2 regions of the Thermoanaerobacter sp. CM-CNRG TB177 genome follow, and region 1 is predicted to be linked to the other one. Evidence: riboswitches for the same ligand, from Rfam matches in the RefSeq annotation. Region 1 holds a riboswitch; the other holds the start of a gene.
The links. Region 1 has a riboswitch for FMN ahead of ribD (bifunctional diaminohydroxyphosphoribosylaminopyrimidine deaminase/5-amino-6-(5-phosphoribosylamino)uracil reductase RibD). Riboswitches for the same ligand answer to the same signal wherever they lie in the genome.
Positions count from the first base shown of each region.

Region 2: it holds a riboswitch for FMN, as region 1 does, so the genes downstream of both, I4N53_RS00205 (ECF transporter S component) here and ribD (bifunctional diaminohydroxyphosphoribosylaminopyrimidine deaminase/5-amino-6-(5-phosphoribosylamino)uracil reductase RibD) in region 1, are expected to answer to the same signal.

Region 1 covers NZ_JAFCAC010000057.1:21,285-24,637, forward strand. The annotation lists gene ilvD (dihydroxy-acid dehydratase) at 1-77, shown strand, start outside; gene ilvB (biosynthetic-type acetolactate synthase large subunit) at 74-1,738, shown strand; FMN riboswitch at 1,736-1,850, shown strand; gene ribD (bifunctional diaminohydroxyphosphoribosylaminopyrimidine deaminase/5-amino-6-(5-phosphoribosylamino)uracil reductase RibD) at 1,936-3,018, shown strand; gene I4N53_RS06310 (riboflavin synthase) at 3,029-3,353, shown strand, end outside.
Region 2 covers NZ_JAFCAC010000003.1:25,516-28,868, reverse strand. The annotation lists gene tsaB (tRNA (adenosine(37)-N6)-threonylcarbamoyltransferase complex dimerization subunit type 1 TsaB) at 1-475, opposite strand, end outside; gene tsaE (tRNA (adenosine(37)-N6)-threonylcarbamoyltransferase complex ATPase subunit type 1 TsaE) at 472-933, opposite strand; gene I4N53_RS00205 (ECF transporter S component) at 1,113-1,697, opposite strand; FMN riboswitch at 1,789-1,907, opposite strand; gene arcC (carbamate kinase) at 2,035-2,976, opposite strand; gene argF (ornithine carbamoyltransferase) at 3,001-3,353, opposite strand, start outside.

The DNA of each region.
Region 1 (3,353 bases):
CTGGTTATATGGCAAGATATGCTAAACAGGTAACTTCTGCAAGTAAAGGAGCAGTTTTTAAGGGGGGAGCCTTGTGATATTAAAAGGTGCACAAGTTGTAATAGAAGTTTTAAAAGAAGTAGGTATTGATACCATATTTGGCATACCTGGAGGAGCAGTTATCCCTATCTATGATGCACTGTATGATTCTGATTTAAGACACATATTAGCAACACACGAACAGATGGCGGCACATATGGCAGATGGCTATGCAAGAGTTACTGGAAGAGTAGGGGTTTGTTTTGCTACCTCTGGCCCTGGTTCTACCAATCTTGTTACGGGTATAGCCAACGCTTATATGGATTCTGTACCTGTTGTGGCGATAACAGGACAGGTGCCTACAAATCTTATAGGAAAGGATGCTTTTCAAGAAGTAGATATAACAGGTATTACAATGCCTATAACTAAACACAACTTTATTGTAAAGTCTCCTGATAAATTAACAGATACTATAAGACAGGCATTTGCAATTGCTAAGAGTGGAAGACCAGGTCCTGTATTAGTAGATATTCCAAAAGATATACAAAACGCCGATATAGAATATGTAAAGGGAATAGGAGATAGTATTGATATAAAAAACGATATCAATGGAGTAGTTTCGCAAAAAGAATTAGACAAAGCTATAGAGCTTATTTTACAAAGTAAAAAACCTGTAATCTTTGCAGGAGGAGGAGTGATTTGGGGAGAAGCATCAAACGAACTCGTAGAATTTGCCGAGAAGACCAATATACCTGTTGCTACTTCTTTGATGGGATTGGGAGCTTTTCCAGAAGACCATCCTTTGTCATTAGGTCTTATTGGTATGCATGGAAGCAGATTTGCGAATTTGGCTGTGTATAAATCAGACCTTGTGATAGCGATAGGGACGAGATTTAGCGACAGAGTTGCTGGCAAAGCAGGAGGACTTGCACCAAATGCTAAAATAATCCATATTGATATTGACCCTGCAGAATTAGGGAAAAATGTAGAAGTAGATGTAGCAATTATAGGTAAAGTAAAAGAAGTTTTAAGACTCTTAATGAATAAACTTTCATTCATTGAAAGAAAGGAATGGTTAGAGGAAATTTCTTTCTTGAGAGAAAAGCACGGATTAAAGTATAAAAACGATGAAGTTTTAAGGCCTCAGTGGATAGTAGAAAAAATTCAACAGCTTTCAAACGATGACCTTATAATAGCCACGGAAGTGGGACAAAATCAAATGTGGGCTGCGCAGTATTATAAATTTAAGCAGCCGAGGACTTTTGTTACCTCAGGAGGACTCGGGACAATGGGCTTTGGGCTTCCTGCTGCAATAGGTGCACAGGTGGGAAAGCCAGACAAAAGGGTTGTGAACATTGCAGGTGATGGAAGTTTAAGAATGAATATACATGCTTTGGAGACAGCTGCAGTATACAATATTCCGGTTATAACGGTATTACTCAACAACCGGACTTTAGGTATGGTAAGACAATGGCAAAATCTTTTGTACAATAAAAGATTTTCGCAGACAGATTTAAATGCAAATTTAAACTTTGCAAATCTTGCCAATGATTTTGGAGTAGAAGGAATAAGAGTGACAACAAAAGAGGAATTTGAAAAAGCTTTTAAAAAAGCCTATAGTCAAAAAAGACCTTTTATGATAGAATGTATTATAGACAAAGACGAAATGGTGCTTCCATTTATCCCCGCAGGTGGAACTGTTGAAAATACAATTGGATAAAACCTTCAGGGATCGGTGAAATTCCGTACCGGCGGTATAGCCCGCGAGCCTTTTGGCAGACTCGGTGAAATTCCGAGGCCGACAGTTAAAGTCTGGATGGGAGAAGGAGAAATATTCCCCAGGGAATATGTTCTCTGGGGGTTTTTTTAACCCTGAAGGTTTAACCTTCAGGATTTTTTAGTATAGGAGGGATTAAATTGGAAGAATATATGAAAAGGGCTTTAACACTGGCTAAAAAAGGATGGGGATACACAAATCCTAATCCACTTGTGGGTGCTGTAATAGTTAAAAATGGAAAAATAATAGGTGAGGGTTATCATGAATATTTTGGAGGGCCACATGCTGAAGTAAATGCATTAAAAAATGCAGTTGAAAATGTTGAAGGTTCTACTATGTTTGTAACACTTGAACCTTGCAGCCATTATGGCAAAACGCCTCCTTGTGTTGAAGAAATAATTAAATCTGGCATTAAGAGAGTGTATATAGCGATGGAAGACCCAAATCCTAAGGTTAGCGGGAACGGTATAAAAAGGTTAAAAGAGGCGGGAATAGAAGTACATGTGGGGATGATGGAGAAAGAAGCGAGGAAACTCAACGAAATATTTGTTAAATATATTACGACAAAATTTCCCTTTGTGATATTAAAATCTGCTATGAGTATTGATGGTAAGATTGCTTGTTATAATGGAAATTCTAAATGGATTACAAATAGGAAATCAAGAAAATTTGCTCATAAAATAAGAGGACGGGTATCCGCTATTATGGTTGGGGTAAATACAGTAATTAAGGATAACCCAATGCTTACAACAAGGTTGGAGGGGTATAAAAATCCTGTAAGGATTATTGTGGATAGTAGAGGTAGAATTCCACTTGACTCAAATGTAATAAGAGACAAAACGGCAAAACCGATAATTGCTACAACAGAACTTATGCCAAACAATGTGAGAAAGAAGCTTGAAGACATGGATATTGAAGTTATTATATTAAAGAATGACAATGGAAAAGTACCTTTAAAAGAGCTAATGGTAAAACTTGGAGAGAGGGGAATTGATAGTGTATTGATTGAAGGCGGTGGGACATTAAATTGGTCTGCATTTAAAGAGGGAATTGTTGATAAAGTTATGTTTTTTATATCACCTAGAATAATAGGAGGAAAAAATGCTTTAACACCTGTAGAAGGTATAGGTTTTTCGGATATAGGAAATTCAATAGAATTAAAAGATGTGGAGATTGATAGAATAGATGATGATATACTAATAACAGCATATGTAAGAAAGTAGGTTATGGCGTATGTTTACTGGAATTATAGAAGAAACAGGAACTGTTAAGAATATTACACATGGTACTTTTACAAAAATTGTTATAAAATGTAGCAAAGTCCTTGAGGAAACAAAAATAGGTGATAGCATAGCAGTTAACGGTGTATGTTTAACTGTTACTAATATATCAGACGAAAGTTTTGCGGCTGATGTTATGCCTGAAACCATGAGGGCAAGTAATTTAAAAGATCTGAAAACTGGAAGCATTGTCAATCTTGAAAGAGCACTTCAAGTTGGAAGGAGAATGGGCGGGCATATTGTAACTGGCCATATAGATTGCGTTGGAAAAATCATAG
Region 2 (3,353 bases), on a different contig from region 1:
CTACGAACAACACCTTGTCAGAGTAACCCTCTACCAATTCGGCAATTTCCTCCAAGGAATATACTTTAGCATCCATTAAAATTTCAAGACTCCCACCTCTTATCAACATTCCATAAACATTTTCATTTAAAGCATCTATGAGAGGGCATATAAGTCCTTCAAATTCACTGACATTATATGCAAGAGCTAGAAGAGAAGATACTCCTACAATAGGGATGTTAAGAGCATGAGCCAAACCCTTTGCGGTGGCAGCACCGATTCTAAGCCCCGTAAAAGAGCCTGGTCCTTCCGAAACAGCTACATGAGTTATTTGATTTATTGGTACTTCACACTTTTTAAGCAGTTCATCTATCATGGGCATTAAAATTACTGAATGCCTGAGATAATTTATAGAGTATTCTCCTATTATCCCCTTTTCATCTACTAATGCAACAGTAGCAGTTTTAGAAGAAGAATCTATTGCCAAAATTTTCATTGACTCATCTCCTTTAAAAGCTCTTCATATCGTTTCCCAAAATCTTTAAATAAAATAACTCTTTCATCTTCTTTTTCTCCTTTTTGAATTATTACTTCTAGCCTTTCTTTCGGAAGTAAAGGTCCTAACCTTTCAGGCCATTCAATTGCGCAAACTCCTTCGTCATAAAAATATTCCTCATAACCTATGTCATAAAGGGCTGTGTAATCATCTAACCTATATAAATCAAAATGATAAAGAGGAATCCTTCCTTTATGTTCATTGACTAAAGTAAAAGTCGGGCTGGTAACTGGCTCATTTATTCCTAACCCCTTCGCAATTCCCTTTGTAAAAACAGTTTTGCCACTTCCTAAATCCCCATACAATAAAATTATATCTCTACTCTTTAACAGCCTTCCTAATTTTTCTCCTAAAGAAATGGTCTCGTCTCTATTTTTGCAAATATAGGTCTTTTCCATTAAGTCTCACCCCACTTATTATAACTTTATTATATATTATCTTTTAACAAATTAAAAATAAAAATAACCCCCAGCATGTGCTAGGGATCAGACTGTATGCGACGATGCAAAATATCTCCTTTGAAAATTTTTTAACTTTGTTAACAAACTAATCCCCAGCACCTGCCAGGGATTTAAAATTAATGTTTGAAAAAAGGTGATAGCTTCTTATATACCAGGAAGGTAATTACTGACACTACAATTCCTTTTAATATATTAAAAGGAAATATTCCGTATGATATAAGAGTTTTTACATCCACTATATTTTTATTTGCTGCTTTGCCCATATTAATGATGGCATCCATAGGCCAGCCCATGACCCTTTGGTACAAAGGAAGAAAAACATAGTAATTTAAAAGTGAAGCAGTTACAGCCATCACTACTGTAGCAATTGCCATAGATATAAGAGCCGTTTTTCGCGTCTTATTAAACTGATATATAACCCCTGCAGCATAAACAAATATAGAACCTACAGTGAAGTTGGCAATTTCGCCAATAGCTCCCGACTGAGTCACAGTGGCATGGAGTATGTTTTTAATAAGCTCCACCATTACCCCATACAAAGGCCCTATAGCAAAAGATGCAACTAGCGCGGGTACATCACTAAAATCAAGTTTTAAAAATCCAGGAAACAGTGGTACCTGAAATTCTAAATACATAAGTATAAAAGCTGTTGCTGAAAGAAAACCCACCTTTACTATAGTTTGTGTTTTAGTTTTTTCCACAATTCATCCCTCCAATTTCACTTATCAAAAAAATCCTGAAGATAATCTTCAGGATTTTTTGGGATTTATTTCGCAAAAACAGGCACAAAAACAAAATCTTCTCCCCTCCAGACTTTCACTGTCGGCTGTGGAATTTCACCACATCAACCGCCTAAGCGGCTCGCGGGCTATACCGCCGGTCGGGAATTTCACCCTGCCCCGAAGATTTATCTTCTTTACTATTCAATTTTAATTTTATTCTCTCACTTTTATCTATCTTTGTCAATAGTTTTAGTAAAAATTTGTACGTGCCAAGGATTAAGAAAGTACATGAGACAGTAAAAATTTTTAACTTGATTTATAAAGTAATAACTGTTCCCGCTTCCCCTTTGAGGGCTTCTAAAGCTTTATCTAAAGAAGTAATTATTGCTCGCCTTCCTACTTTTGACTTTGCAAATCTTACTGCTGCTTTAACTTTAGGAAACATACTGCCAGGCGCAAAATGGCCTTCTTCCATGTATTTTATTGCTTCTTCCACTGTCATTTTGTCAAGAAATTTTTGATTTGGCTTGTTGTAATTTATTGCTACCTTTTCAACGGCTGTAAGAATTAGCAAAACATCTGCATCAATATCTTCTGCCAACTTTTCAGAAGCTAAATCTTTGTCTATTACGGCAGCTACCCCTCTTAAATTGCCATTTTCCCTAATTACAGGAATTCCTCCTCCCCCAACCGTTATTACTATCACCCCATTTTTTTCAAGTAACTTTATTGTATTAAGTTCTACTATTTCTTTGGGGTCAGGAGAAGGAACAACTCTTCTATATCCTCTCCCACTGTCTTCTACCATTTCATACCCTTTTTCTTTTATTAAAACTTCAGCTTCCTCTTTTGTATAAAAAGGTCCTATTGGCTTTGTAGGTTTTTTAAAAGCAGGGTCATTTTTATCCACCACAACTTGTGTTATAATAGTTGCTACTTCTTTTTTAATATTTCTCTCTTTCAAAACTTCTCTTAAAGCTTGTTGAATCATATATCCTATCATGCCTTGGCTCTCTGCTCCACACACGTCAAAAGGCATTGCAGGAACAATCTTTGATGCAGTTTCATTTTGTATGACTATATTCCCCACTTGCGGACCATTGCCATGGGTAATCACAACAGAATAACCTTTTTCAATTATGTCCGCCAAATACCCCGCTGTCCTCTTTACTACTTCCATTTGCGCCTCTGCAGTAGGAGGCGTATTTACGTCCTGCAGGGCGTTCCCTCCTAAAGCAACAACAATTTTGTCTTTCATAACGTCCTCCCTTGTAAAGTAATATTAAAGCAGAGTAGCAATCATCACAGCTTTAATTGTATGTTTTCTATTTTCTGCTTGGTCCCATACTCTTGATTGTTTACCTTCTATAACATCAAAAGTAACTTCTTGCCCTTTAACTGCAGGTAAGCAATGCAAAAATATGGTATCTTCTCTTCCTGTCTTTTTCATCATTTCCTCATTAACTTGAAAAGGTCTCAATAAAGCTTCTCTTTCCTCAGCTTTTGCTTCTTCTCCCATCGAAGCCCACACATCAGTGTAAATTGCATCTGCTCCTTCAAGACCCTCTCCTGGCACACTCGTAAGTTCAAAAGTTCCCCCATTTTCAGCTGCCATTTGCCTGATTTCATCTATAA